Candidatus Microthrix parvicella Bio17-1: one gene and its partner. The protein of the gene in region 2 binds, or shares a complex with, the protein of the main gene of each other region. Links are inferred from orthologs where the notes say so. Each region holds a gene or a part of one and is shown on either strand. Other genes may lie near its edges. The genes, in order: smc and MPARV_RS0100345.

Evidence for each region.
Region 1: the proteins of MPARV_RS0100345 (region 2) and smc are in contact, whole or in part, in a crystal structure (PDB 3ZGX), measured with the Bacillus subtilis proteins. The link is inferred for Candidatus Microthrix parvicella Bio17-1 from one-to-one orthologs.

The regions. Positions count from the first base shown.
Region 1 is NZ_AMPG01000002.1:382,471-397,848, forward strand. What follows is about bases 5,761-9,743. They hold smc (chromosome segregation protein SMC), read right to left. Parts: upstream 9,435-9,743; coding sequence 5,961-9,434; downstream 5,761-5,960. Other genes in these bases: MPARV_RS0110065 (DUF559 domain-containing protein), read left to right, coding at 5,761-5,795; MPARV_RS0110075 (DNA-formamidopyrimidine glycosylase family protein), read right to left, coding at 9,441-9,743. In the rest of the region: MPARV_RS25155 (DUF2339 domain-containing protein), read right to left, coding at 1-1,880; MPARV_RS0110050 (glycosyltransferase family 2 protein), read right to left, coding at 1,976-2,950; MPARV_RS0110055 (lysylphosphatidylglycerol synthase transmembrane domain-containing protein), read left to right, coding at 3,110-4,072; MPARV_RS0110060 (class I SAM-dependent methyltransferase), read right to left, coding at 4,069-4,662; more of MPARV_RS0110065, read left to right, coding at 4,869-5,760; more of MPARV_RS0110075, read right to left, coding at 9,744-10,307; rnc (ribonuclease III), read right to left, coding at 10,410-11,168; MPARV_RS0110085 (acyl carrier protein), read right to left, coding at 11,240-11,533; MPARV_RS0110090 (crotonase/enoyl-CoA hydratase family protein), read right to left, coding at 11,593-12,399; MPARV_RS0110095 (hypothetical protein), read left to right, coding at 12,506-14,737; rpmF (50S ribosomal protein L32), read right to left, coding at 14,976-15,155; MPARV_RS24720 (YceD family protein), read right to left, coding at 15,273-15,378. UniProt on the Bacillus subtilis protein: Required for chromosome condensation and partitioning.
Region 2 is NZ_AMPG01000001.1:66,337-80,609, forward strand. What follows is about bases 1-2,878. They hold MPARV_RS0100345 (segregation and condensation protein A), read right to left. Parts: upstream 1,888-2,878; coding sequence 1,114-1,887; downstream 1-1,113. Other genes in these bases: MPARV_RS0100335 (pseudouridine synthase), read right to left, coding at 1-459; scpB (SMC-Scp complex subunit ScpB), read right to left, coding at 456-1,124; MPARV_RS0100350 (hypothetical protein), read right to left, coding at 1,912-2,244; MPARV_RS0100355 (ferritin-like domain-containing protein), read right to left, coding at 2,241-2,878. Also shown: more of MPARV_RS0100355, read right to left, coding at 2,879-3,041; MPARV_RS0100360 (ferritin-like domain-containing protein), read right to left, coding at 3,044-3,946; trpS (tryptophan--tRNA ligase), read left to right, coding at 4,189-5,211; MPARV_RS0100370 (amidohydrolase family protein), read right to left, coding at 5,342-5,656; MPARV_RS0100375 (hypothetical protein), read right to left, coding at 5,635-5,823; MPARV_RS0100380 (hypothetical protein), read right to left, coding at 5,947-6,813; MPARV_RS0100385 (hypothetical protein), read right to left, coding at 6,810-7,295; MPARV_RS25110 (hypothetical protein), read right to left, coding at 7,303-7,938; MPARV_RS0100395 (tyrosine recombinase), read right to left, coding at 7,935-8,963; MPARV_RS25270 (NUDIX domain-containing protein), read right to left, coding at 8,974-9,558; MPARV_RS0100405 (CTP synthase), read right to left, coding at 9,551-11,320; MPARV_RS21905 (glycosyltransferase family 2 protein), read right to left, coding at 11,360-14,215; MPARV_RS0100415 (lipid II flippase MurJ), read right to left, coding at 14,241-14,273. UniProt on the Bacillus subtilis protein: Participates in chromosomal partition during cell division. May act via the formation of a condensin-like complex containing Smc and ScpB that pull DNA away from mid-cell into both cell halves.

The DNA of each region.
Region 1 (15,378 bases), on a different replicon or contig from region 2:
TGATACTCGGTCTCGTCGATCTTCAGAATCTTGAGGTACCGCTCGCCGGCAAGTGGCGGCTTGCCCGATGCAAGCTCGTAGGCCGCCAGCAGTTCGGGGTCAAACGGATCTGAGCTGTAGTAGCCCGCGGCGACAGCGGCCAGGAACGACCGGTCGTCGATCGGTGCCTCCCGAGTCTCGTCGCCTTCAGGCACGTTCTCAATGATCGCGTCCGCGAACCCCTCCCCGTAGCGAGCGATCAGCCGGTCTCGGCCATCCTCGGCCACCACCAGGTTCGGGTCGGCCCGAAACTGAGCGAGTAGTTCTTCTCGCAGCGCGGCGGCGACACGATCGACATCCCATCGCTTCAGCAGACGTCCTGCGCGCTGCTCTGGATTGTTCGACGACTCGATCGCGTAGGTGGCGCCGGGGTCGATGTCCGAGAGCACATCGGAGTCACCAAAGTTCTTCACGAGGAACGCCGACTGCACCTCGTGACCATCGACTGTGAGCGCCAGATCGAGCATTGGCGACACCACCAGGACCGCGCCGATGCCCGACTCCGTCAACGTGACCTTGCCATCACCGTCGGCTGCTTTGAGCATCAGGGCGCGCATCTCGGCCAGATCGCCGAAGATCGACTGCTCGCGAAATCTGTCGTCCTGACCTGGGTTGACCTTGGCCGCCACCACCGGGACCACGGCCAGCACCACCAGCCCGAACGCCCCAAGGCCTCGGAACAACGCAAGCCGCTGCGGTGCCCGCCGCCGTGTCCATCTGCCCGCCACATCGGTGGCCAGCCATCCGGCCACCACGACGAGGCCGAGCCCCACCACCGGGGTCCAGCGGTAGAAGTTGATCCGAAACTGCTCCAGCGAGTCGGGCACGTTCATCGTGTTGACGAACCCGGCAAACGCCAACCCCAACGTGACACCCAACCACACGCGGGCCCCGCGTGACCGGGGGCCTGCCCGGAGTGCCCCTGCCAGCAACACCACGACGGTGACTATGGCTCCAGCGATCACCAAGGTCGACGGCGGGGCCACCAGCCCGGATTGTTCCAACTCGGTGCGCACCAACAGCGTGGGCGCCGTCACCGCCCGCAGTGCCACCCCTGCGGCCACGTCGGCCGGAACCCGCGGTCCACCGCCACCCGAGTAGCCCATCATGGCGGTGAGGTTGCCCGTGCCAAAGAACTGGTCGAGGAGCACAGGCAGCCACAGCACCACTCCAAGCACCGCCGCACCACCGCTCCACCGGGCGATCGACCAGCGCGTCGAGCGATCCGGGGCGCGAAGCACCGCAGCAAGCACCCCGCCCAGCGCAATCGCCACCAACACCGCCGCAGGTAACACGATCGCCAGATGTTGTTGGGCCACCCACGACCCGTACGCGACGGTCACCGGCAACAGCCGGAAATCGCCTTGTGCCACCGCTGCCGCACCGGCAAAGAGCACCAGCAGGGGTAGGCCCCCCGCATTGGACGAAAGCGGGTCGATCAGCAGGGCACCCCCCGAAACCGACAACACCCCGGCGAGTGCCATCGCACCGATTGCACCTGGCATCGGGCCTGCACGCCGAAAAACCATCCAGGCGGTCACCAGCACGGCCGAGAAATACAGCGCCGACATCGCCAGGATGGTGCCCAGCGCGGGACCGAGCACCCGTTGGGGCACCGCCAACCAATAAAACTCGATCGGCCCGGGATGAGCGATCACCTTCGCCCCGTACAGGTGGCTGGTGGACGGCTGGCCCACCAACGGAAAATCCCCTCGGGAGGCCTCCTGCGCGCGCAGGCTGATCAGTGCGTCGTCCCCGAGCGGGTACCAATCCGCCCGAATTGCGCGACCGACGCTGAGCACAAAAGGCGCCATCATCACCAACACGAGGACGCCGGCCACCCACCGCTCCCGAGCCTTCAGATCCCTGAGGCGGTAGGGCGGCCGTTGCGATGGGGCGCTGGGCATCGGTGCTGCCGACGCCGGTGATGTAACGGTCATTCGTCCTCGAGCTGGGCGAGACGACGGTCTCCACCAACCGGAACCTCACGGCCTGGAGGCGGGCGCTTCCGCCGTGCGTTCCCGTAGGAGATCAGTTCACCGAGCAACCCGAACGACAACAACTGCACCGCCACAACACACAACAACACGCCGGTGACCAGGGCCGGGCGGGTGCCGATGGTGGCTCCAGAGAGTCGCTCGATCAGCATCCAGGTCAGCAGCCCCCCGCCCAACATGCCCGACAGCAACCCCAGGCCACCGAACAGGTGGAAGGGCCGACCGGTGTACTGGGTGAGGAACTTCACGGTGAGCAGGTCCATCATGCCTCGCCAAAAGCGGTTGAGGCCGAACTTGGTGGTGCCGTGCAACCGGCTCCGGTGTGTCACCGGCACCTCTCCGACCGCGAAGCCCGACCAGGCCGCCAGCACCGGCAGGTACCGGTGCAACTCACCGTGCACCGTAAGTGCCGTGGCCACTTCAGAACGCATCATTTTGAACCCGCTGTTCATGTCTGCGGCATCGATGCCCGTCGCGGCCCGGGTAACCCGGTTGTACACCCGGGAGGTCGACCGCTTCACCAGCCGATCCCTTCGGTTGGCCGAACGGCTGCCGGTCACCATGTCGAGACCACCGTCGACCGCCGCCAGCATGGTCGGCAACTCGGCGGGATCGTCCTGTCCGTCGGCGTCCATCAGCACCACCACCTCGCCTCGGGCACGGGCCAGCCCGGAGTCCAGCGCCGCCGACTTACCCAGGTTGGAGCCCAGCCGCACCTGACGTAGGCCCGCCAGCTCTTCGCCCAATCGGTCCAGCACGTCGCGGGTGCCGTCCGTTGAACCATCGTCGACCACCAGGATCTCCCAGGACAGCCCCAGCGAGTCGAGGACGCCGCGCAACTCGGACAGTACGTCGGGAAGGTTGTCGGCTTCGTTGTACGCCGGCATGACCACGGAAAGTGCCGGCACGTTCATGACCAAGAGACTACCCAAGGGTGGCCGTCCCCTTCGGCGGATCCTTTGCCCCATGGGCTCCCACGTTCTGGAGGGGCAGATCCACAGCGGTGCGTCCATCTTGATGCGGGTGCCCGGGTTGAGCTTGTGCTGGGGCTTGATCGGCACCACGCTGGAGGCGTGTCCGCCCCCGACCCACGACGTCTGCCCCGTTGGTCGGTGCCGGCGCTGGGCGGTGCCATCGCAGTTTTGGCGATCATCTTCGTGATTCGCTCGCTGAGTCGCGATTGGGACCGCATCTCCGACGCGTTCTCCACCATGGCGATCGCACCGGCGCTGTTCGCAGCAGCGTTGGCGACCGCGTCCATGACCCTCATCGGGATGCTGTGGGGGCTGGTCCTCACCGAGCGGGGTGCCCCGACGCCACCCTGGACGGCGGTTCGTTGGTACTACGTGGGCGAGCTTGGGAAGTACCTGCCGGGCGGGATTTGGCCGGTACTCGGTCGAGGTGAGTTGGCGCGCCGTTCGGGAGCGCCCGCAGGAACCGCGTACGGCTCCACCATCATCTCGTTGCTCTACCTCTATGGCGCCGCCGTGCTCACCGTTGCTGGCGGCGCCCCATGGCTGGACCGGCTACCGCCATGGGCCCGCGTCACCGTGATCGTCGGTGGTGCCACGGTCATCATCTGTCTGCACCCCACCATCGGCGCGTGGGTGCTGGGCAAGATCGAATCCTTGTCCGGACGGCAGCTGAAGATCGCCTCGCCACCGTGGGGACGGGCGCTGAGATTGGTGGTGGCCTACGTCCCGGCGTGGTTGGGAATCGGCTCGGTCAGTTGGGCCCTGGCCGTGGCGTTGGGCTTTGACATCTCTCCGGTGGGCATCGTCGGCGCCACGGTGGCGGCATGGCTTGCCGGCTTTCTGGCGATCCCGGTACCCGGCGGAGCCGGGGTTCGAGAAGCCACCTTCGTGCTGCTGTGTGGACTGCCACGGGCCGAGGCCGCCGCCATCGCCGTCGCCGCCCGCGTCATCTTCGTTGTTGTGGATCTCGCCGGCTTCGGCATCTGCGCACCATCGGTGCGTCACCTCACCAAGTCGGCCGACCGAAGGTCGCAGGCAACCGATCGGAACGGGCGGGACTAACGACGCGGTTTGGCCACAGCCAGCAACCACGGGGTCACACGGGTGACCTCGACCGATTCGAAATGCGGCTCGAGCACCGCTCGTAGCCGTCTCGGCGTGAACTGCTGGAGGTGTTCCACATCGTTGCCCCAGCGGGCCAGGTTCTTACCGCGCACAAAGTTGCCGCCACGAAAGAACGGCTCATGGGGCACCGTGAGGATGCATCGGCCTCGGGTGATCCGAGCCAGTTCGGCCACTGCACGGTCCACGCTCGGGAGGTGTTCCAGCACCTCCTGGCACACCACCGTGTCGATCGAGCGATCTGGGAACGGCAGGGTGCCGATGTCACCCACCGACGCCGCCAGTCCCGGCACGGCCACAGCGGCAAGCGCAACCTTGGCACGGCGATACTCCACCCCGATGGGCACGACGCCCTCGGGCACCACACGTGCCAGAGCCAGTCCCTCGCCGGTGCCAATATCGGCAAGCCGACCCGGCGTCGACCCGATCTCGGCTGTCACCCGGCCCAGCAATCGCCCGATCAACCGTCGGACCACCGGGTTGGAGGTCGTGTACTTCTGCTCGTCCTGGCCGGCCGCCTCAGGGTCCACCCCGGGCGCCAAGCCGATGCTTCGGGTTTCGATGTCCGAACTCTACCGGCAGCCTCCGCCGCGCCCTGAGAATCGAGGTTCCCCCCTATCGTGCTTCTCCGGATGCAGAAGGGGGGAACCTCGATTCGACCCGCCACTCCATGAGCCCAAGTCCCCGGGACGCGACACCCGGTGACGGCCCACGCCTACCGTCGTACCGTGGCTCCATGTTCGACGAGGCCGCTGCCGCAGCGCTTGCAGCCCAACAGCACGGCCTCGCAACCCGGACACAACTGCTGGAGCTTGGCTTCACGAGGGGCATGCTCAACCAACGTTTCCGGTCGGGGCGTTGGACCCCGCTCGGTCGCAGCGTCGTGTCGTTTGGCCCCGCTCCACACGAACTCCGGGCTCGCACCATGGCGGCGCTGCTGGCCGTGCCAAACAGCGTGGCCAGCCACCGCACGGCCGGACTCCTGCACGAGCTGCCGGGCCTCTACATCAGCCGACCCGAGCAGCGGCGGTTGCTGCGGGGGCCAGTGGAGCTGTCCACCACCGGACGCAGCCGGGTTCGCCCATTCGATCTCCTAATCCACGAGCGAACCACGATGCCCCGGTCGCTGTACCTGCACGGCATTCGGGTGACTACGGTGCCCCAGACGCTGATCGATCTGGGCGCCGCGCTTGAGCCGCGACTCCTCGATCGTGTGATCGACATGACCGTGGCCGCCAACCGCTGCCCGTTGGAGGCGCTGGAGCGGCTGCTCGACGAGTCCCCAGGTCAAGGCGTTGCCGGACGGGCAGCAGTGCACCGGATCGTCACCTCCCGTCACCTGCCGGGCGGATCGATGAGCGTCATGGAGCGCCTGTTCTGGGAGCGCATCCGTCCGTCGGGTCTCGCCATTCCAGAGCGACAGGTTCAGATGCCGTGGGGCGCCACCGTTGACCTGTTCTGGGTCGCCTGGCGGTTGATCGGCGAGCTGGACAGCCGCTCCTGGCACGAGCGACAGCGGGACCGGGAGCGCGATGCCCGCCGGGATGCCGAGGCCCTCAGTCGGGGATTCGCCACCTTTCGCATGACCTGGGAGATGATCACCGACGAGGTTGAGCGCACGATCAGCCTCCTGGCATCCACGATGGAGCGGCGCACCGTCTGACGGCGCGGGAACGCCACGGCGGGCACGGCGGTCGACGGGCCAACCGGTTGGGTCGGCCGCTCGAAGCGAGGCGTGTTGCCAACGCGTGCCGGGCGCCGGGCAAGGTGGCGACGCGACATGATGGTCTCTGTCTCTCCACTCCGGGTGCCCTTGGATGGCCAGGCGCTAACCCGCCACTCGCTTTTCGGACAGCACCTTGGAGGAGCCGCCAGGTTCCATGGTGACGCCATAGAGCACGTCGGCGGCCTCCATGGTTCGTTTCTGGTGGCTCACGATGATCAGCTGCGCGGCGTCGCGGAATTCTGCGACCAGGTCGAGGAAGCGATGCAGGTTGACGTCATCGAGGGCGGCCTCCACCTCGTCCATCACATAGAACGGGGAGGGGCGGCTGCGAAACACTGCGAAAAGGTAGGCCAAGGCGGTCAACGACCGCTCGCCACCGGACAGCAACGACAGCTTCCGCACGTTCTTGCCCGAGGGTCTGGCCTTGAGCTCGATCCCGGTGTTCAGCAGGTCGTTGGGGTCGGTGAGGCTGAGCGACCCCTCCCCGCCCGGAAACAGGGTGGAGAACAACGCCTCGAAGTGCCCGGCCACATCGGCATATGCGGCGGCGAAGACCGAGACAATCTCGTCGTCGACCGCCTTGATGATCTTGGACAACTCCCGCCGTGAGGAGCGCACGTCCTCCAACTGCGCCCCAAGAAACTCGTGACGCTCGGACAGTTCGGCGAACTCGGCCAGTGCCAGCGGGTTGATCGGTCCCATCAGCCGCAATTCCCGCTCGAGCACTCGGAGGTGTTCAGCCGCTCCAATGCCCTCGGGCAACTCGGGGGCCGGGGCGGCCTCGGCAACCTCGGGCTCCACTTCGAGCTCGGTCCGGACCTGCTCGGTAAGGGTCTCCAGACGCAGCTTGAGTTCTGCGTCGGCCACCTCGGCCTGATGCCGGCGCTCGGACAGCTCGCCGAGCGAACGCTCGCTCGCGACGCGCTCCGAGCGGAGGGTCTCCAACTCGCCGGTGAGGGCTCGGGCCTGCTCGCTCTGCGCCCGTCTGGCCTCCCGGACCCCCACCAGATCGGATTCGACGACTCCAAGGCGCTTGGCCACAAAGGTTGCAAGGCGTTCGGTGGCCTCTGCTCGGGCGTCCAGCTCCACCCGACGCTCGGCGGCGGCCTCCGCCTCGGCCCGGTTGCGCTCCAACCGGTCGCGCACCGAGACCCGGCGGTTGGTCAGCAGGCGGCGGCGCTCTTCAACTCCGGCGGCCCGCACCTCCAGGTCGCGACGCAGCGCTGCAGTGGCCGCCGCCCGTTCGTCCAGTCGGGCCCGAGCCTCACCAAGCGCCCGCTCCCGCTCGGCGAGGTCAGCCTCCTCGGCCTCCAGAGCGGGCAGGCGGCGCTCCAGCTCCAGTCGGTGGTCGCCGTCGGCCCGGTGTCGCTCGGCCAATTCGGCGACATCGGCGTCGAGGCGCACCGCCTCCCCCTCCGCTTCAGCGATGGACCTGGTCGACCGTTCGATGCGCTCGCGGGCCGAACGCCGCGTCGCCTGGGCCGAGTCACGGGCCCGCTCGGCCTGACGAAGCTCACCCTCGGCTTCCCGAACGGTCGCCTTCGCAATGTTCAGTCCGGTAGCGGCCAGGTCGTGGGCCGCCTGGGCCTCCTGCGCCCGCGCCTCGGCTTCTTCGAGCGCAGCGCCCGTGGCCTCGGTGGTGGAGGTGCCCACCCGCCAACCGGTCAACCCAAAGCGGTCGCCGTCGCGGGTCACCACCACCCGCCCCTGGTTGGCCAGCGCCACGTCGACGGCCTCCGCCCAACCGCCGTCGACGCACACGGTCCCGCCCAGCAGGGCACCCAGCAGGCGATCGACCGCAGCGCTCTCCGGTGCCGCCTTGGCGCGCACGTGGGCGCCAACCATCGACGTTCCGGGGATCGGCCCTTCCGTCGGTGCACCTCTCGACGCACCGAGTGCCAGGACCGCACCCGCCGCGCCGTCGACGCTGAGGGTCTCGAGGGCCCGGCGAGCCGAGGTGGGGTCGGCCATCACGACCGATGCCAAGGAGTCACCGGCGGCCGCCTGGAAGGCGGCCTCCCAGCCCGCGTCGACCTCCACCAGGTCCAGCAGGGTGCCCAGGTAGCCGTCCACCTCGGCCAGTGCCGCCGCTCCGGCGCGACTCCGGGCAGCATCGAGCGCCTGGCCCAGCGCCTTGGCACGCGCCGCCCAGCTCGCCCGGTCATCGGCCGCCCCCCTGGCCTCGGTATCGGCGGCGCTCAGCGCGGTGCCGGCTGCTTGCACCCTCGAATCCAACGCCGCCACCAGCGCATCGTGGTCCTCATCGCCCTGCGCCAGCTCCGCCTGGGCCAGTTCCAGCTCCTCGGCCAATCCGGTCAGACGCTGTCCCAGCTGATCGCGGCGCTGGTTGAGGCGCAGGGTGTCCCGCTCCTGCTGGTCGATGCCGCGCCGCAGCGCACCCAGCTCGGCCCGGGTCGCCGCAGCATCACCGCTGGGCTTGGGCACCCCCCCGCCCCAGGTGGCCTCGAAGTCGGCGCGGGCCGTGGCCAGCCCCTCCTCCGCTCGGCGCCACTCGGACTCGGAGGATCCCAACGTGTCGGTGTCGTTGTCGACGCCTGCCAGGTCGAGGTCCAGCTGGGCGCCCTCCGCCTCCAGCGCAGCGATGACGCCTTCATCGATAAACGACTCGCGTTCGCGCGCCAGGTTGCGGCGCCGCTCGGCCAGCAGCGCGCCCTGGCCACGGGCCCGCTCGCGCAGCGCCTCGTAGCGGGTCAGAAGCCCCGAGTGATCCACCTCGCCCAGTGCGGCCAGGTTGGTCTCCGCGACAACCACCCGTGCATCCAGGTCGGCCAGTGCCGCCCGCAGTCGCTGGTCTTCGGTCCGCATTGTTTCGCCGTCAGCGGCGCGCTCGTTCAACTGGCGTCGCAGCCCGGCCAGGCGCTTGCCCAGCAGATGGATGCGCAGGGCCGACAGCTCGGCGGTCAGGTCTCCATGTCGTCGGGCCGCCTCGGCCTGACGCCCCAGTGGCCGCAACTGACGCCGCACCTCGCGCAGCAGGTCACCCACCCGGGTCAGGTTGGCCTCGGTGGAGTTGAGTCGACGTTCGGCCCGTTCCTTGCGCTTGCGATGCTTGAGGATGCCGGCGGCCTCCTCGATGATCGCCCTCCGGTCCTCCGCTTTGGCGTTGAGTACCGCGTCGATCTGCCCCTGGCTGATGATGACGTGCTGGGTGCGCCCCACGCCGCTGTCCGAGAGCAGGTCCTGCACGTCCAGCAACCGGCACCGAGCGCCGTTGATCGAGTACTCGCTGTCCCCGGAGCGAAACAGCACCCGTTTGATCGTCACCTCGGCGAACTCGATCGGCAACATGCCCGCCGAGTTGTCAATCGTGAGCGATACCTCGGCACGGCCCAATGCCGACCGATTGTCGGCGCCGGCGAAGATGACGTCGTCCATCTTGGCCGACCGCACCGCGGAGGGCGCCTGCGCGCCAAGAACCCAACCGATGGCATCGACCACATTGGACTTGCCGGAACCGTTGGGTCCGACCACCACGGTCACGCCCGGCTCCATCCTCAGGGTGGTCGAGTCGGCGAACGACTTGAACCCCTTCAGTTGCAGGCTCTTCAGGAACACGCTGGGTCAGACCTGGGTCTGCTCGCAGTAATAGGTCCAGCCGTGACCGTAACGTCGCTTCACGACCGGCCCACGGGCGCGGGGGCTCATCAGGCCGTCCTTGCGGTACACGGCCAGGTACTCGCCGTATCCGCCGGTTTTGCCCGACAGATCCTCGAACGGCGGGTCGTCAACCGCCGTGCCGCCGTACTTGATGGCGTCGTGCATCGTCTCCACCACCGCCCGGTAGAGCCGCCGCACCTCTTGGGCCGACAGCGAGGCCGGGTTGCGGTCGAAGCGAAGCCCCGCCGTGTAGAGGATCTCGTCGGAGTAGATCGGGCCGATGCCGACCAAGAAGCTCTGGTCCATCATGATCGATTTCAGTTTGCCGCTGCGACGCAGCAGTGCGTCGCCAAAGGCCACCCAGGACACCGGCGTCGCCACCACATCCATCCCCAGGTTCCCGGCGTCGGGCAACCCCAACAGATCGTCCTGGGCCAGCAGGCGAACCTCGGAGGTGTTCTCGGGATCGTTCAGGCGGATCGGCTTTCCCTGGCTGAACGAGATCACCATGTCCGGTTCCGGTTCGGGTCGAGGCGGCGACGAGTCGGTCTTGCGGCTTTTCGACTTGGCCTTCTCCGGAATGTTCTTGCGAACCCACGCGCCGTTACCCAAACGGATCACCATCGCATTGCCGGTGGCAAGACGAAAGACCAGGTAGGGGCCCAGCCGCTCCACGTTGGACACCTTGACCCCATCGGTTCCCTCGGTGAGTGCAGCGGCCGTGGTGTCCACCAACAACTTCTTCTTGTGCACCTCGATCGAGACGATCTTCTTGCCGCCCGCCTCCCGCTCGAGGTCTCTGCGAATCACTTCGTACTCGGGAAGTTCCATGGGTCTCCGTTCGATACTGCTCGGTGCCGGGATGGTGCCGGACCCCGGTGTTGCGATCGCTTCTCTGGTGCTGATACTCGCGGGCATTGGCGCCGGGCGCCACTAGAGGGTTCGCTCAGGGGACTCCAGCGTCCTGAGGGCGGTCTCCGCCACCGCCTGTTCGGACTGTTGTTTCGATGTGCCGGTGCAAGGTCCGAACTGTTGACCGAGCACCTTGACGGTAGTGCTGAATTCCCTCCGATGTTCAAGACCCGACATGACGGTGGTGTAGTCGGGCATGAAATCCGCCCCGTCGGTTCCGTCACGTTCACCCAGGTCGACAACCAGCCGTGCGGCCAGTTCCTGCAGCCTTGACTTGGGATCGAAGGCTCCCAGACGTTCATCAAAGACGTCGCTCAGCAGGTCCATCACCACCCTGCGGGCCTCGATGATTCCACCGTCGAGATAGACCGCCCCCAGCACCGCCTCCATGGCGTCGGCCAGAACTGCACCGTTGTTGCGCTCCCCTTGCAAATCGGCCCCCTTGGACAGCCTCAGCGCCCTCCCAAGTTCCAGCGTGCGGGCCAGATCCGTCAGCGTGGCCTCGTTGACGAGCGTGGACCGGGCCCTGGTGAGTCGGCCCTCGGAATGATCACTTCTGCGACGGAAGAGCGCGTCGGACACGACGAAGCCCAGGACCGAATCACCGAGAAATTCCAACCGTTCGTTGGACTGGGCAAAGCCTTGTTGACCGAGAACCGAACGGTGTGTCAGCGCCAGCGCCAGCAGCACAGGATCGGTGAACACGTAGCCCAGGCGTTCGGACAGGGCGCGGTCCTCCGACGAGTGGTCGATGGTTGGCACCTTGCGTCGTTTTCCCATAGCTGAGAAGACTCCTCGCGGTCACCGACGCCATGGCGGTGAGGACGGGCGATCGAAGTCGAACCCGGAACTCAGGAGTCCATCCGGGCCATGACGTAGTCGACTGCATCACGAACGGTCAGCAGGTCCACCAGGTCTTCATCGTCGAAGAGCACTGCGCAGGATCGTTCGGCGAGCTCGTCCTCGATCAGCTCAACCAGTTCCACCAGGGCCAGGCTGTCGGCCCTCAGGTCCTCGGCGAACCGGTCGTCCTCAGCGATGGTGTCGGCGTCGCCCTCCAGGATGTCGGCCAGTTGCTCCCTGACGAGTTGCAGCACGGCATCACGATCAAGCGACTGGCGTTCCATGTGTGTCTCGGCGGGCACCGCTACCTCCAGGGTGTGGTTCGGGCGCAGTAAGAGGGCGCACGGAGCCAAGGACACTACTACCGCTTGGGTTGGGCCTCACCTCGTTCGGCTGCCCCGGCGGGAGTCCCTCCTCGGCCGGCGCCGGCGGCGAAGCGACCGGCACCCGCCAACGACTCGCCGCTGCGCAACGTGTCCAACCCCAGCCGAGTCTCGTTGGCCAGGGCAGCTCCAAGCCCGAGGCCCCATTGTTCGTTGCACGACCTTCGGTCGTTCCTCAGACATGTCTGAGGCAACGCCGACAACGACGTGGCCAGCTCGATCGCCTCGTCCAACGCCTCACCCGGCTCGCAGACCCGGTTGGCGAGACCCCACGCGCCGGCCTCGCTGCCGGACACGCTCCGACCGGTGAGAATCATGTCCATGGCGCGGCTGTGCCCGACCAGCCGGGGAAGGCGAACCGTCCCGCCATCGATCAGCGGCACGCCGAAGCGTCGGCAGTACACCCCGAAGGTGGCGTCGCTCGCCGCCACCCGCAGGTCGCACCACAGGGCCAGCTCCAACCCTCCGGCGACGGCAAAGCCCTCCACCGCCGCGATCACCGGCTTGTTCAGCTCCAGCCGGGTGCAGCCCAGCGGAGCCGGTTCCGACAGGTCTCCGGCGACCCGGTTGCCGTTGCCCTCGGCGATGGCGTGCAGGTCGGCGCCTGCGCAGAACGTTCCGTTCGCACCGGCCAACACCGCCACATCGAGTGTGTCGTCGGCATCGAAGCCGACGAACGTCCGATGCAAATCGTCCGCCGTCGGGCCATCGATGGCGTTGCGGCGCTCGGGCCGGTTGATGGTGACCACCAGCGTGCGGTCGACGGTGCGGATACCCAGGTTCATGTGCCCAGGCTGCCAGAGCGTCGCCGCGCCGGCGACGCGTACCATCGGGCGCATTGGCGCAAGGCCGCTGAGGGCCATGTGTCCGGGGGAATGGGGAGGGTCAACCATGAAGTTCGATCGACGCGGATTCCTGACGGGTTCGGCCGGCTTGGCGGGGGCGTTGGCCCTGACCTCGTGCACCAGCAACGGCCGGCGGGCCGACGACCAGCCCGAGTGCATCGATGGTGCCGGCTGTGCCACCGCGCTCTCCCAGCCTGGAAGCGATGGGCTGATCGACGAGGCGGTGTACCAGCGGCGCATCGACGAGTACCTGAGGTTCGCAACCGCCGAGTTCATCCCCGGCAGCGCTCCCGGCGTGGCCGGTCATCTCATTCGGGCAGGTCGAGACCCCGACTACCGCTGGGCCGTCGACGAGGTCACCGTCGACGCCTTCGCCGACACCTGGGACAAGATCGATTCGTGGGAGGACACCCGCGACTTCGACCTGATGTACCTGCTGTGGCTGCTCAAACTGGGTGCCGGGTCCGAGTCGAGTGGGGCCACCGTCGGCAACAACATGACCACGCTCAGCCCCAAGCTGCTTCAGGCCATCGAGCAGCGGCTGGTCGACAACCGTTACCGGTACAACGACCCCAACCCCGACGGACGCCTGGACAACCTTTGGTACTGGTCGGAGAACCACATCGTCATCGGGCGGGTCATCGAGTTTCTCGCCGGGCAGCACCTCAGCGAGCAGACCTTCACGGTCACCGGCCTGACCGGCGCCGAGCACATGGAGCGCTCCAAGCCCGAGATTCTCCAGTGGATCAGCGAGCGCGCCCGGTTTGGCTTCTTCGAGTGGCACTCCAACGTGTACATGCTGAAAAACATCACCCCGTTGATCACCTTGATCGAGCTGGGCGACGACCCCGAACTCACGGTGCCTGCGGCCATGGCCCTCGACCTTTGCCTCGTCGACCTGGCCGCCCACACCCACGCCGGGTGCTACACCGCACCCCGGGGTCGCACCTACAAAAAGGACAAGATGACCTCGCGTGACGAGGCCACCTTTGGCACCGCCAAGCTACTTTTCGACGACACCACCTTCGACTACCAGAGCCACACCGACACCGGTGTCACCTACCTGTGCGCAGCCGGCGCATACCGTCCGCCCCAGGCGGTCGTCGACATGGCCTTGGCCAAGGCGCCCGGCGTGGTTCGCGAGCGTCACGGCATCTTCGTCGACGACGCTGCGCCGGTGGCCGAGTACCCCAAGGCCCCGTTCGGATACCACTTCGATGACCCGGCCAACCTGTCGTTCTGGTGGAGTCTTGGAGCGGTGGGCACCTGGCAGGTGGCGGGTATTGGCCTGTCCGAGGCCAAAAGGTACGACCTGTTCGAGGTACCCCTGTTGGCCCAGGTGAAGGCGCTGGTCGACCTCAACGGCGGCGACATCGACCGCATCCGACCCTGGCTCCAAAAGAACCACGCCATCGTCAACTTCGGGTTTCTCGGCGAGGCCAACACCTACGCCTGGCGAGGCGACGCCGTGTCGCTGGCATCGGTGCAGGATCACCGATTTGGCCAGATGCGCGATCAGGCCCACAGCTGGCAGGCGGCCATCGACGCCGACGCCCTCGTCTTCACCAATCACCCGGTGACCGACCGAGATGAGAGCACCGACTGGGCCGAAGACGGGCGGCCCGGCTACTGGACCGGCGAGGCGTCCATGCCCCGTTCGGCCCAACACGAGCGGGCGGCCATCCACATCTACCAACCGGCGTGGGACGAGACCACCGACGAACTGTTGTGGGGCGTGTTCGGCTACCAGCCCTTCACACACGCGTACGTGCCGCAGGACCGCTTCGACGAGGTGGCTCAGGAAGGCCGCTGGACCTTCGCACGAAAGGGCGAAGGTTGGATCGCGCTGTGGTCGTGGCGCACCCCCACCTGGCGCGACTACGACCCCACCAGGTTCGCCACCGATGGCATGGAGCAACCCTTCGACCTGGTGGCCGAGGGCGGCCCCGACAACGTCTGGATCGTCGAGGTCGGCGAGGCCGCCGACGGCGGCTTCGCGGCCTGGAAGGCATCGGTCTTGAAGGTTGAACCGCAGGTGGAGCGCACCGACAGCGGCTTCGTCGTCAGCTACGACTCCGCTTCGGCGGGGACGATGACCTTCGGGTCAACCGGGCCCCTCACGTTGGACGGGTTAGAGGTGGACCTCGGCGACTTCCCACGCCACGATTCGGCGTTCGGCACGGTCGACCACCTGGACACAACGATGGAATTCACCACCGAATCAGCCAAGCTCAAGCTCAACTTCGAGGCGAAAACACGTGCGGTCGGCCTCGTGTAGGCCGGACCGCTCTCGATCGAAGCCATGTCACCGCGGCTGCTCTCCGCCGTCGACGTCGTTGTTCCTTGCCTCTTGGCCAAGGCCACGATCGCGACCACCACGCCCGCGACCAGCGCCAAGAAGGAGAGCCCAATGAGGCCGACCCACACCCATTCGTTCAATTTCTAAGAACCAGCGCCATCAGGTTCATTCACTCGATCAGGAGCGAAATCCCCTGCGATGGTCGACCCAAGCGGGTCTAGCTGACCTCGATGGCCTGACGGCCGTGGTACCAACCGCAGTTACTACACACGGCGTGGGGGCGCTTCGGGGTGTTGCAGCGATCGCACAGCGACCGGGGTGCCGACTCGAGGCGCCAGTTGGAGGCCCGACGGCTGCGGCTCTTCGCCTTGGAGGTCTTGCGCTTGGGAACAGCCATGAGAAACACCTTGATCGAGGGGTACCCCACACCATTGCATGGGTGTGAGCGTCGGGCAGCCGACAACGATACCGCCCAGAGCCCACCGGATGCACCTCGGGCGCCGACGGTGGCGATTCAGCGGTCGGGGTGAACCTCTGCCAACGCCGCCCATCGAGGGTCGGGAGGGCGCTCCTCGGTCTCGGCGGGCCCGTCATCTGCATCGTCGGCGACGGTCACCGGG
Region 2 (14,273 bases):
GCCGGCCACCTCGGCCAAATACTCCTTCTCCACTCCGTAGGACGGATGGGTGAGACGGTGGGTCAGCTCCCCGTTGTTGGTCAACAGCAACAACCCCTCAGTCTCGCCATCAAGACGGCCGACCGGGAACACTCGTGGTTCGTCGGGTACCAGGTCCACCACGGTGCGCCGACCGTGCGTGTCCGATGCGGTGGAGATCACACCCGTGGGTTTGTTGAGCAGGTAGTGCACCAGCCCCGGCGCCAAGGCGATGGGGGCGCCGTCCAGTTCCAGCAGTTGGGTGGCGGGATCGACCCGGTTGCCCAGCACCACCACCTTGCCGTCCACCTTCACCCGTCCGGCCTCAATCAGGTTCTCTGCCACCCGACGGCTGGCGACACCCGCCCGTGCCAGCACCTTCTGCACCCGCTGTGGCCCCTCATCCTGGTGAGGCTCCCCACCTGGATCTTCCGGGGTCACCGGGGGTCCGGCTCGTCGTGCGGGTCGGGTTGGTCCTGGATCGGTTCGGTGGCGTCGAGCGCCAGGCCCCGTTCGAGGGCCTCCACCACCTCCGGACCGGGAACAAAATCGGCGACGCCGGGCAGTTCCTCCAGGCTGTCCAGGCCCATGCGTTCGAGGAAGTCCCGGGTGGTGCCCAACAGCACCGCCTGGCCCGGGCCGGGATCGCGGGCGATTTCGTCGATGTAGCCCCGCTGGGTCAACGTGCGGATCACGCCGTCGGCGTTCACGCCACGCACGGCACTCACCTGGGCACGGCTGATCGGCTGTTTGTAGGCGATGATCGCCAGCGTCTCCAACGCTGCTGCCGACAGCCGGGTGGACTGGCCGGCCAGCACCAAGCGCTCCACCCACGGGGCACAGTCCGGGTGGCTCTCGAAACGCCACCCTCCGGCCACGCGGGCCAGCACAAACCCGCTGCGCCGCTCGGCAAACTCGGCCGCCACCTGCCGCGCCAGTTCGTCCACCCGTGCGGCAGAAACGCCGAGTAGTTCGGCCAGCATCGCCGGTTCTGCCGGTTGGTCCGACACCATGATCAGTGCTTCGAGTGCTTGCCGCAGCTCGTCGGACCCGCCGGACGGCTGCAATGCCTCCACCGGGTCGTCGTGACGCCGCTCAACCGTCATAGCTGTCGACCGATGCCAGGTCGAACGCCAGGTCTCCGGCCATCCAGGTCACCATGATGTCGCCGAACGACTCGGTTTGGGCAAGATCCACCCGACCCTGCTTGAACAGTTCCAGTAGGGCGAGAAAGTGCACCACCACCTCCACCCGATCGGCCAGCCCTTCGGTGAGGGCCCGAAACCCGATTGGACCGGTGTTGGGCAGTTCGTTGATCAGGTCGGCGACCACGTCGGTGACGGAGATCTTGATGGTGGCCACGTGCGACAGGTCGACGGCCGGCGTCGGCTTTGGAGCGATCGCCGCCAGATAGGCCCGGCGAAGATCCAACGGGCTGACGCCCTCCAACAGGTCGGGGGCCAGCTGCCAGAACTGCTCCTCCGGGCCACTTCGCCGCGGCACCGAGCGGGCGGCGCGCACGTGCAGCACCTCGAGCACCCGCGCGGCGTCCTTAAAGGTCTTGGCGTCCAGCAGACGCGACAACAAAAGGTCACGCTCTTCGAAGAGCGCGAGTTCGTCATCCAGGTCGATGCCCTCGTCCGCAGGCAGCAACCGACGGGCCTTCAACTCCACCAGGGTTGCGGCGATCAACAGAAATTCGGTGGCCACCTCCAGGTCGAGGTGATCCATCCGCGCCAGCTCGACCAGGTAGGCATCGACGATGCGGGAGAGCGAGACCTCGTACAGGTCGACCTGATCGGCGAGGATCAGGTGCAACAGCAGGTCGAAGGGCCCCTCGAACACCGGTGTGGACACTTCGTAGCTCACGGCACTCAAGTTACACCATCGTAGTTACGAGCGTTCGTACGTGACCTCGGGCTCCAAGGTGCCGTCGGGCCGCTCGACGATGATCATGCGCGACATACACGGCATGCAGTACACCCGGTCGCCCGCCCGAAACTCCCGCACCGAACGGATCACCACCTTGCAGACCGGACAGATCACTTCGTTTGGCGCCAGCGTGTCCCCATCGCCCTGCCAGACCCGGTAGAACTTTCGCCACCGTTTGGGCACCTCGCGGAACCCCCGGTCGTCCAACTCGTATCGGCGCCGGGGCGGTGCGTCGGGAGCATCGTTGTGAGTGGCGGTATCACGCTCCGGGGTCTCGGTGGCGATGTCACTCATCCCACCAACCCCAATCGGTCGACGGCATCGAGATAGTCACGTCCGAGGTCGGGACGCCGGTCTCTGGGCCGACCGAGTGCGTCGAAGGTCGCGTCGAAGGACGCCAGCACCAACGCATCCAACTCTGCACGAGTTCCGGCCAACCGCTCCCGCGTGTCGACGTCGCCCAACAACCGGGGGCCCAGGTCGTTCTCACCGAATCCAAGATGACGACGCTCGTCGGAGATTACGCCAGTCAGCACCTGTCTGGTCACCGGATCCGCAGTCTGTGCATGGTGACGGAAGACGGTGAACTCCATCGTTTCCAGGATGACATTCTGAGCCAGTACCGCCGCCTCCCAGTCGCCGGCATCCACCAGTTCCAGGAGGCGGGCCTTGAACTCAACGATCGAGGGGGTCGCCCGCCGCGCGATCTCGGTGGCGGTGTCACTCACCCCCAACCGGCCCAAGCGATGCAGAAACACCTCCAGGTGTCGAGCCTCGTCCACCACCTGGGTGGCCATGAAGATGCGGGCGTTGTGGTTGGGCGCCAGGCGCACCATGCCGCTGGAGGCTTCCAACGCCGCCGCCTCACCCACGCAGTAGTTGCACAGCGCGGTGATGACGTTCTGTCGCCGGGTCTCCCCCAGCGGCTCGTCCACCGTGGCCGGATCGTACCCGTAGGGGCGGTCGGTCAGATAGCCCTCGACGGCACCGAACCAGAACGAGAACGACTGCACCTCATCGTAAAAGTCGTCCTGATCCATCCCATGGGGTTCATCGCTGCCGTCGGGCCCAAAGGAGTCGGGGAACCCCACGATCACACCGGCAGCAGCGGTGATTGATACTCCAAACCGATCCGCTCGAGGCGAACCTTGAACTCACCCAGCACGGTGTCGCTCAGCACGGCCTCCAGTTCGTCGGGCGACACCATCGCCAGGTTGGCGCCGTGCCAGTTGGTGTTGCCCACCTCCTTTCCGTCGGCTTTGGCAGCCTCCTCGGCCAGGCGCCGCCCCTCCTCGATCGACGCCCCAGAGTCGGCGAAGGCATCGGCGAACGTGGCGAGCATGTGATAGCTCATCTCCTTCTGCATCCGCTCGATCTCGGGCTTCTTCTCGGGATGTTGTGCGATCAGACCGCCGATGCGGTTCTCACCAAAACCCACGTGTCGTCGTTCATCGGCGATGGTGCCCTTCAGGGTCTGCGCGAACTTCGGGTTGGAATCACGGGATGCCGCCTCGAACATCTCAAACACGGTGAAGGCCATGCCCTCCAACACGATGTTCTGCCCGACCACTCCGGCGATGAAGTCGCCCGCCTCCACCTTCTCCAGCAACACCTCTGCGAACTTGACCAGGTTCGGGTTTGCAAACTGGTCGATGGTGGATTCCAGGTCCTCGGGCTTCACCCCCAGGTCGAACAGTCGCTGGGTGAAGATCTCCACGTGCCGGGCCTCGTCCAGCGTCTGGGTGGCCAGAAACCGCTTCGACGCGTAATCCGGGGCGGCGTTCACGAGGCCCGAGGAGGCGGCCAGCGCCGCACGCTCCCCCACCACCAGTTGCACCGTCGACCCGATGGTGCTCTCGAGCATCAGTTCGTTCTCCAGGATCTCGGAAGGCTCCTTCAACCCCTCTGCGTGCCCAAAAACGGTCTCATCCAAATAGCCCTGGGGACACGCCTCCAGCCAACGTTGGATCGAATACTGGGATAGGAAATCGGACACGGCAGGAGCCCCCCCTGGATCGAATTGTTCTACCCGATGGTAGGGATACCGGCCGAGCCTGGATAGTGGCCAGATGTCACCCCCCGCCGGCTCCTCGCATCCCCAACGTTTGCGGGAACAACCGGGGCCACTCGGCAGGCGTCCACCGGGTGCCCCAACCCAGGCCTGCTCCCGTAACGGGGCATTCCTGCGGTTGCCGGCCCCCGGGTTCGGGGAGAGGCCGATCCGGTAGCTTCGGGTCCATGGTCTCCTCCCCCCAAACGAGCCCCAAACGCCCCCGCGTGTTCTCGGGTATCCAACCCTCGGGTGCGCTGCACCTGGGAAACCTGTTGGGGGCCAATCTCCGCTGGGTCACGGAACAAGATCGGTCCGACGCCGTCTTCTGCGTGGTCGACCTGCACGCGTTGACCACGCCGAAGGCCCCCGGCGAGATCGGTCAGGCCTCCCTTGAGTTGGCCACCAACCTGTTCGCAGTCGGGCTCGACCCCGACAAGTGCGTGTTCTTCGTGCAGTCGACCGTGCCCCAGCACGCCGAACTGGCCTGGGTGATGCAGACGGTCACGGCCTTTGGCGAGCTCAGCCGCATGACCCAGTTCAAAGAGAAGCGAGGCCGGGCGGAGTCGGGCGACGGATTCATCTCGGCCGGTCTGTTCACCTATCCGGCCCTCATGGCGGCCGACATCCTGCTGTATGACACCACCGAGGTGCCGGTGGGCGATGACCAGGGCCAGCACGTCGAGCTCACCCGCGACGCCGCCAACCGGTTCAACTCGCGCTACGGCGAGACGTTTGTCATCCCCCAGGCCACGCTGCCGTTGGCGGGCGCCCGGGTGATGGACCTCCAGGCGCCCAACAACAAGATGTCGAAGTCGACCGAAACCGAGGCGGGCATCATCAATCTGAGCGACTCTCCCGCTGCGATCACCAAGAAGTTCAAGCGGGCGGTCACCGACTCGGAGACCGAGGTGCGCTTCGATGTCGCCGCCAAACCGGGTGTGTCCAACCTGCTGTCGATCCTCGGCGCGGCAACCGGCCAAACCCCGGAGGCCGCAGCGGTTGGCATCGAACGATACGGCGACCTCAAGGCGGCAACCGCCGAGGCCGTCGTCGAGTTGCTCACCCCGATCCAGGCACGCGTTGCCGAGCTTCAGGCCGATCCGGGTGAGGTACGTCGCCGCCTGGCGTTGGGCACCGAACGGGCCACCGCCCAGGCGACCGACGTGATGGACCGCGTCTGGGACCGTCTTGGCACCCTCCGCGCCTGAGCTCGGCGCTCGGCGCTCGGCGCAGTTGGCATCAAATGTGTCTGGAAGCCTCTCCAGCGTCAGGTAGACACACTTGAGGTTCCGTCAGCGCGGTCGAGGTTGCCCAAAACGAGCGCTCGACCCATTGCTGTCAGCCGCCGAGGGGCAGGAACCGGCCGTAGCGCCTGGCGGTGCCGAGATCGTCGGCGGGGGTGCCACCGCGCCAGGCGACGTTACCGTTGACCATCACCGCCCTGACGCTGTCGTCGTTGCGGCGCACCAAACGGTTTTGGTCACCGAAGCCCGCCATCGGCTCCTCGTGGATCTCCTCAACGGTGTCGTTGAGGCGCTCGGGGTCAAGCACCACCAGGTCGGCCCGCCGACCCACCGCCGGACGACCGGCATCGATCCGGTGGAAGTCGGCGATATCGGAGGTCAGCTTGTTCACCGCCTGATGCACCGACATGACGACGACCCGGCCAATTGGGCGTCGCCCACCCGCTTCAGCATGCGCAACTGAAAGTTGTAGAACGCCATGTTGCGCAGGTGTGCGCCGGCGTCGGAGAAACCGATCATGGCAGCCGGGTTGGCGGTGATCCACTGCAGGTTCTTGGTGTTTCCGTTGGCCACCACCGAGTACCACCTCCAACGACGGGCCGATCGCCTCAACCGTGCCATTGTCGTCGACGAGCACGTCGGCTCGCTTTGGCGGGGCATCCTCGCCGCCAAACACCGTGCCGTTTCGGATAAGCGTGCTCACGCAGGTTTCTTTCGATGTTGGATTGGCCGGCCCAAGGGGACGGCCACCGCCGCCACCGTGAGAATCCAGCCGTAATAGTCCAGCCCGATCGTCAACCAGATGGCGCCGTGCAGACAGGCGGCACCCACTGCGAAGGGGATGCGACCCCGGCGCCACCACAACATCAGCGGGGCGGCCAACTCAAAAACGATCGAACCCACCACGATGAGAAACGGCAACGGAGGGGCGTTGGCGATGGAGCGGGCCAGACCGGGAAAGGGAGAAGCGGCGCCTGCTGCGCCCTGACGCAGCACCCACGCCATATTGTCACCGGAGATCCAATCCAGACCACTGTGGTGAAGCTTTTGGACACCGGCGATGAAGTAGACGGCGGCGATGATCATCAGCGCTGCGCGGGGTGGCCAGCCGTCGGCCACCGAACGGTCGGCGCCGTCGCGGGTGTTGGCCGTCCCACCTTTCGCAACCACGAAGGGCACCGCCGTCAACAACAACAGCACGTCGTTGTGCATGATCTTGCCGGCGCTGCCCCACACCCCGGCAACGAACAGCAGTGCCAACCACGCCACGACAAAGCCGATCCGTGGGCTCATCCTGGCGACGACCGCCATGGCACCGACCACGCCGGCGACCGCCACGACGTTCAGCAGCCAGCCGGGGGGCACCGACGGCAGCCAGGCCACCGCGAACGCCCGCCGAAACAACGGGTCCGGGATGGCCGCAGCCGCGCTCCAGTGGCGCAGCGCCAGACGAATGCCAAGCACCACCGCCAACCCGGTGCGGGCGGTCTCGAAGCGGGCGGCCGGACCCGGCGCGACCAGGCGCCGATCGAGGCCACCGAGTACGTGAACGTTCGGCGACCTCACGGCAACTCGACGGTCACGACGTCACGCGAGGACAGCACTGTGGCCGGGCCTCCATCGGCATCCAGCCGACGTACCGTCCGACTCACGGCAACGGCATCGACCGTGGTCGGATCGACTCCGGCGACCTTCAGGACGTCCTCAACCGCCGAGCGCTGTTCTGCGACGGGAAGCGATGCAATCTCCGGCAGTCGGCGCTGGGCGGAATCCGACACGAACGCGTTGTCGCCAAAATCGATCACCCGCCGCGTCCCTTCGGCTTCGACAACCACCAACTGCACCTGCGTTTGACGATCGGTACGAATCTGGCTGAAGAGCCGCAACGACGTCAGCGGCCACGGCTCCAGCGTGAACACGGCGCAGACCCCCAGCATGAGCACCATGCCATAGGCCACCAGGCGGGCCCGCCACCGCTCGCCTGCGGGCGTAAGTGTGGCTGCGGGCGTGGGTGTGGCTGCGGGCGTGGGTGTGGCTGCGGCGCTCACCTCGGGCTCACAGTTCCTCATCGCATTCCGCCAGCACAGCACCTGCGCTCTGCGGCACCGTCCAACGTTCCGGTGACCAATGATGCTCACGGGCCCAGGCCGCCACCATCGGGTGGCTCCCGATCGCTTCGAGCCGCTGAGCGCCGAGTTCGGTGTAGGTGAGATACGCGCCCATGGCCACCATCGGACCGCGGCGCCGCGGCGCACCGGTCCGGTCGGTGGCCCGCCGCTCCAGCCAGTCGCCGGCGACGGTGCCCTCCGCAAGTGACGCAACCACCCGGCCTGTCGTGCCAAGCGGGGCCAACGCCTTACCCGCGTCATGCAGCAGACCGGCCCGCACCTGCCAGCCGTCCGTCGTATCCTTGCGGGCTCCACCCCCGGCTGCATGGCCCTCACCGGCTGCATGGCCATCACCGGCTGCATGGCCCTCACCGGCTGCATGGCCCTCACCAGCCAGCACCTGCTCAACACGGCGGGCGACCGCCACCGAGTGCACCCGGTCGCGCACGGTCATCGAGGCGAACAGTGCCCACTCTTCGCCGTCCAGCCGTGCGGCCGCCCATCGGTCTGCCGCCGCAGGATCGGGCTCGGGCCCCACGTGATAGCGGAAACGCCGGTACAGGTGTGCCGGTGAGTCCTTCATGGCGCTCCCCCCTGGTGCGATTGCAACCCACCGGCTTTCCCCGCTCCGGCCCGCGTCCGTTTCGCTCCGACGTGCGCGGCCCGGGGATGCGCCGAACGGTAGGTGGCCACCAGGCGATCCATCGCCACCCGGGTGTATCGCTGCGTCGTGGTCAGGCGTGCGTGGCCCAGCAGTTCCTGCACGGTGCGCAGGTCGGCACCGCCATCGACGAGATGGGTGGCATAGCTGTGACGCAACACATGGGGCGACATCGTCCGGACGTCAAGGCCGGCTGAGGCGGCCCGACGCTGGAGGATCAGCCAGGCTCCCTGGCGGGACAGGCGGCCACCACGCTGGTTGAGGAACACGGCGTCGGCGTCGTCGCGGCTGGGCCGACGAGCCCGCTCCGCCAACGGGCCACGGCCTCCATCGAAGTAGCACGCCATCGTGGCGAGCACCGACCGGCCCACCGGCAGAATGCGCTCCTTGGAGCCTTTACCCATCACCCGCACCAGCGCCCCGTCGAGGTCGACGTCGCCCAGCGACAGTCCGGTCGCCTCCGACACACGCACCCCGGCGCCGTAGAGCAACTCGAGCAGTGCCCGGTCACGCAGCGATGGTGGGTCGTCGCCATCGATTCCGTCGAGGAGGCCACCGACCACCTCCACCGACAAGGCCTTGGGCACTGTGTCGGCAATGCCGACGCCGTCCAGGTCGACGGCAGGGTCGGCCACGCCCAACTCCTCAGCCCGATACCGGTACCAGCCCCGCACCGCAGCCACCGCCCGCGCCACCGACGACCTGGCCCGACCCTCGTCGATCAAACCACGCACCCAGCGCTCCAGATCGGTGCGGGAGACGGCGGGTGAGACCTCGCCATCAGTCCGCAGTCCGGCATCGTCCAGCCATGTCAGATGGGCGGTCAGATCCCGCCGATAGGCCTCGACCGTGGCGCTTGCCCGGCCCCGCTCCACCTGGAGCCAGCCGAGGAACGCCTCGACGGTGACATCCGAACGTGGCGCGCTGCCCGAGTTACCGGTGGCCACGTGGACAACTTCAGCCACGCCGTGCGGCGGCCAGGAGGGCGATGATCGTCTTGGCGTCCACGATGCGACCGGTGGCGATGCCTTCGATCGCCTCGTCCAGGCCCAGCCGTAACACGTCCATGTGGCGCTCCTCGGCGCCGTCGGCCGCTGATGGAACCTTGCTGAGACCGGTTGCAAGAAAGGTCTCATGCCATTCGTTCGAGTAACCGGGAGACAGGAAGAACCCGGCAAGCCGCTCACAGCTCTCCGCCTCGAGTCCGACCTCCTCAGCCAACTCGCGGCGGGCGAGTTCCACCGCCGCCTCCCCCTCGACGTCAGCCTTGCCCGCTGGAATCTCGAGCAGGTCGCCATCAGGGGCAACCCGGTACTGACGCACCAACGTGACCGTGTCGTCGTCGTGCAGGGGAAGCACCGACACGGCGCCCGGGTGACGCACCACATCGCGGCTGTGCATCCCGCCTTCGGGGTCACGCATTTGCGCCTGCACCACATCGATCACAAAACCCGTGTGCACGGCGGTGTCACCAACGATCTCAAACCCGGACGCCGAGGTCAGCTCCGGTCGCCGCCACCCCGCCGAGCCGGGCTCAACCACGAGAGACCGGGCCGTCTCCCACCCCAACCGGGTCGCGATCGACGGCAACGTCGGGCCGCTCGGCCTGGCTCGACCTGCGCCCCCGCACGCGACCCGCCGTCGTTTCATCCGAGACCTGAGGCTCGGAGGAGGCGGCCTCCCCCTGGGGAACCTCGACCCGCGTGGCGGCGGTGCGGGCGGCGGCTGCGGCAACAAACGCGGCAAAAAGCGGCGCCGGTCGGGTGGGACGGCTCTTAAACTCCGGGTGCCCCTGGGTGGCCACCCAGAAAGGGTGATCCTCCAACTCGATAAACTCCACCAGGCGGCCATCCGGCGAGGTACCCGAGCAACTCAGCGCGGAGGCGTCGAACCGGCCCCGGTAACGGGGATTGAACTCGAAGCGGTGCCGGTGCCGTTCCGACACCACCTCCGCCCCATAGGCCTCGGCCACCTGCGAGCCCGGCTTGAGCCGGGCGATGTAGGCACCAAGACGCATGGTGCCGCCCTTGTCGGTCACGCCCCGCTGGGTCTCCATGATGTCGATCACCGGGTGCGGAGTGGAGCGGTCAAACTCCGACGAATTGGCTCGTTCGAGCCCGAGTGCATTGCGGGCATACTCGATGGTCATCACCTGCATACCCAGGCACAGGCCCAGGCACGGCACGCCGTGCTCGCGAGCCCAGTTGGCCGCGGCGATCTTGCCTTCCACGCCGCGGGGCCCGAACCCGCCCGGGATCACAATGCCATCCAGGTCGTGGAGGCGGCCCTCGGCCAGCAGGCCCTCGGCGTCCTCGGCCTGAATCCAGTCGATCGTCGGCTTGACCCCGGCGGCCGCCGACGCGTGATTGAGCGCCTCCACCACCGACAGGTAGGCGTCGGCCAGGCTGACGTACTTGCCAACGATGCCAATGCGCAACGGCGCGGTGGCGGAGGCCACGTGGGACACCACCGCCTCCCACTCGGTCAGGTCGACCTCGGCCTGCTCCAGGCCCAACACCTGCCCCACCACGGTATCGAGGCCCTCGTCGTGCATGATCAGCGGCAATTCGTACAGGCTTGAGGCGTCGGCTGCAGAAATGACCGCGTTCAGTTCGACGTCGCACATCGAGGAGATCTTGAGTCGTAAATCGGCCTCGAGCTCACCCTCGGAGCGGCACACGATGACGTCCGGGGTGATCCCCCGGCTGCGCAACTCGGTGACCGAGTGCTGGGTGGGCTTGGTCTTCAGCTCGCGTGATGGGCTGATGTAGGGCACCAGGGTGACATGCACGTAACAGACGTTGGCCCGGCCGACGTCGAGGCGCATCTGACGAATCGCATCGAGGAACGGCAGAATCTCGATGTCACCCACCGTGCCGCCCACTTCGGTGATCACCACGTCGACGTCGTCGGTGGCCAACGCAAAAATGCGGCGCTTGATCTCGTCGGTGATGTGCGGGATCACCTGCACGGTTTTGCCCAGGTAGTCGCCCCGGCGCTCCTTGGCCAACACCTCCTGGTAGATCGAGCCCGTGGTGGCGTTGGAGTTGCGGGTGAGGAACTCGTCGATAAAGCGCTCGTAGTGGCCCAGGTCGAGGTCGGTCTCGCCCCCGTCCTCGGTGACGAACACCTCACCGTGTTCAAACGGGTTCATCGTGCCCGGATCGACGTTGATGTAAGGATCCAGCTTCTGCAGGGTCACCCGCAGTCCCCGGGCCTTCAACAGCGTGCCCAGCGAGGAGGCGGTCAGGCCTTTACCGAGACCGCTGACCACCCCACCGGTGACGAAAATGTGCTTGGCCATGTCTCTCCCGCGGAAGGTCGTTCGCCGGTCCACTCAAATCTAACCCGAGACCGCCGGGGCCGGTTTGATCGGCGGTGAAGCGTCCTCGGGCAACCGCACTTCGGGCGCTTCAAACGGCTTGCGTACCTGCACCAGCATCAGGAAGGCGCCGATGTACACCAGTGCCAGAGCTGGGATGACGATTCCCGAATCGTTCACCGCACCGCCGAGGAATCCCACGACGAACAGTCCCATCAGCCCGGTGCGCAGATCGGTCGCACCCCGGAAACGCTCCCGCCACGTTCCGGATGTGGTCAGGCTCAGCAGCAGGAAGAACGCTGCGATCGGCACCATCCACGACCACACGGTGAGGCGCATCACACGCAGGTTGGTGGCCACCTTTCGGCGAACGATCTCGGTGAAGCCGTCCCAGCCCCCGTTGGTCACCGTATCGAGATGGGTCCCCGACCCCAGCTTCAGAGCGACGCCCACGGCGACAGCAAAGCCCACCAGGCCGACGAGCACAGCGAGCGCCACGTTGCGTCGATTCCAAGTGATCGGTGACCAGGCCGCCAGCAGCAACCCGAACGCCGGCACAAAAGTCAGGACGCCGCCGAAGTCGGCACCCAGCATCGGTGCCGCGTCCACGACCACCACCAGCGCAAACATCCCGGCAACGGCAACAAACGCGGCCCGTCGATCTGTGGCGGCGTGCAACCAGGAGGCCGCCACAATGACGGCGCAGGCCCCCAACACGGCGAAGGCCATGTTGCCGAGGCCGTAGAACCGGGCTGCGGTCACCGGCGAGTAGCCCAGCAGGCTGATCTGTTGCAGCGGGGCACCGAGCGAAGCATCCACCACCATGACCGCCAGGGTCACCCCTGCCACCGCGTTGAGAGGGCTCAAACCGAATCGTCTCGCTTGCATGGCCAGCAGGGCGGCGGCGGCGCACAGCATCGTGAGAGCCGGGATGGTGACAAACGGTCCCTGCAAGGACACCGGCATCAGTCGCCACAGAAACGTCAACACCGGAAATGCCGCCGAACCCAACGTGACCGCAACCAACACCCCCGGCAGTTGGGAGGATCGCCCGGACCGTCGCGCCACGAGCGGGGCGATGATGTAGGCCAACGCCTGAATCACGATGAAGATGGTCACCGTCGGCGCATAGCTTCGTTCCCGCTGATCCACTCTCCGGTCGAGATCCACCAATGCCCCAATGTCGGGGGCGCCCCGCTCGATGCGCGCCACCGCTCCCCCCAGCCCCTTCGGGCGGGGACGATCCAGTCGGTTCAGCACCGTGGCGGACACGTCACCCATCGTCATGATGCCCTGACGACGGGTGGAATCCGACCCCAGGGTACCTCGGAGGCCCGGCTCGGAGAGGATCAAGGGTGAAAGGTGCCAGCGTGCGTCGTGTCCGAGGCCCAGCACAATCAGCGTGTCGGTGGGCCGCCGGTGCGCATCGATGGCAGCCACCACCCGATCGACGTCGGACACTGCAAGCGTCGACGGGGTCAATGCGCTGCGACGGGTTTCCACCAGGATCAGGTCCGCGTCCAAGTCGACGTACCGGCGGGCCGCTGCGTCGGGGTCATCGCCCACTCCGGCGATGTCCACCGTGTCGATCGTGCCGCCGTCATCGGCCACCGCCGCCGCCCCGTTGGCCAACTGTGCCCGACCCTTGCCCGCCCAGACGTAGCCAACCCTTCCACCGTCGCGCCGGATCGAGTCGCCCAGCAGACCCCGGGTGCCGTAACTGCGGCTGTCGTCGGACACCGTCAACGGATCGATCACCTGGGCCGAACCATCCGGCAGCGCCTGCACCTTGACCGGTCCGGCTGCCGTGGCGGGGGACTCGTTGGTGAGTCCCTCAGCCTCACCAAACTCGAGATCGCCTCCAGGTACCACCAGCGCCACCGGCGCGCCGGCGCCCAAGGAGGCGTGCTGGGATGCGAGGTCACCGGGCGGAGCCGGAACCCGGGTGGACACTGAAGCGGTCGCCGACGACCGGGCCAACGACGAGATGGCCGGGGCCCGTGGGTCCTCGAGCAGGTCCATTCCGGCGCCGGCGATCGTCACCAGAATCACGCGCGGCTTTGCGCTGGGGGCGGGCAGCGCCTCGCCATGCCACCGCGTCGCCTTTCCAAGTCCGACCGACGCCACGATGGCAACCACGCTGAGGGCCAACACCACCGCCAGGCGAAGTCGGGGTGTACCCAGCCGTGGCCACACGGTGCGGACAATGTCGATTCCCTGACGGATTCGATGACGTCGTCCGGCCCAGCCCCGACCCGTGTGATCGTGATCCAGCGGCAGCGACACCTCGGCGAGGCGTGCCCCCGCCCGAAGCGCATCGATCGACATGCCCACCTCCACCCCGAACCTTGGGGCTGGGTGCAGCGAGCGCAACGTGGCACCATCGATCGCCCGTTGGCCCGACAACGGCTCGAGCACTTCGACACCCGTGGTGCTGCGGATCGCCGCCGCCGACAGCGCCTTGATCCTCCCGGCACCGGCCTGGGTGCCGGCGGGTGGGAATCGCGCGACGACCAGTTCCTCGTCGCCGACCAGCAACCGCTCCACCAACGCCGTCAGGTGTTCGGCGGTCTCCGCCAGGTCGGCGTCGGCCAGCAAATACCATGGGGCGTCAGGGTGGGCCAGGACCGCCTCGCCAAGGGCGGCGCCCTTTCCGCGATTCACCGGCAGCGCCAATACCTCCGCTCCCGCGGTCAATGCGCGGGCGCCGGTGTCGTCGGTGGAGCCATCGTCCACCACCACCACCCGGGTCACGCCCCGGATGCGGCGGAGGGCCGCGACGGTGGCCTCGATGCTGGGCGAATTCTTGGCGGGGACGACCGCGATACCGCCGACGTCCGGCTCGGTGCCCTCGTTGGGCACGTCGGAGGGGTTCACGCTGGTCGCCTCACGGTCTGGGTCTTCACGCAACGGGCTCGCTGTCGGGGGCGCCACC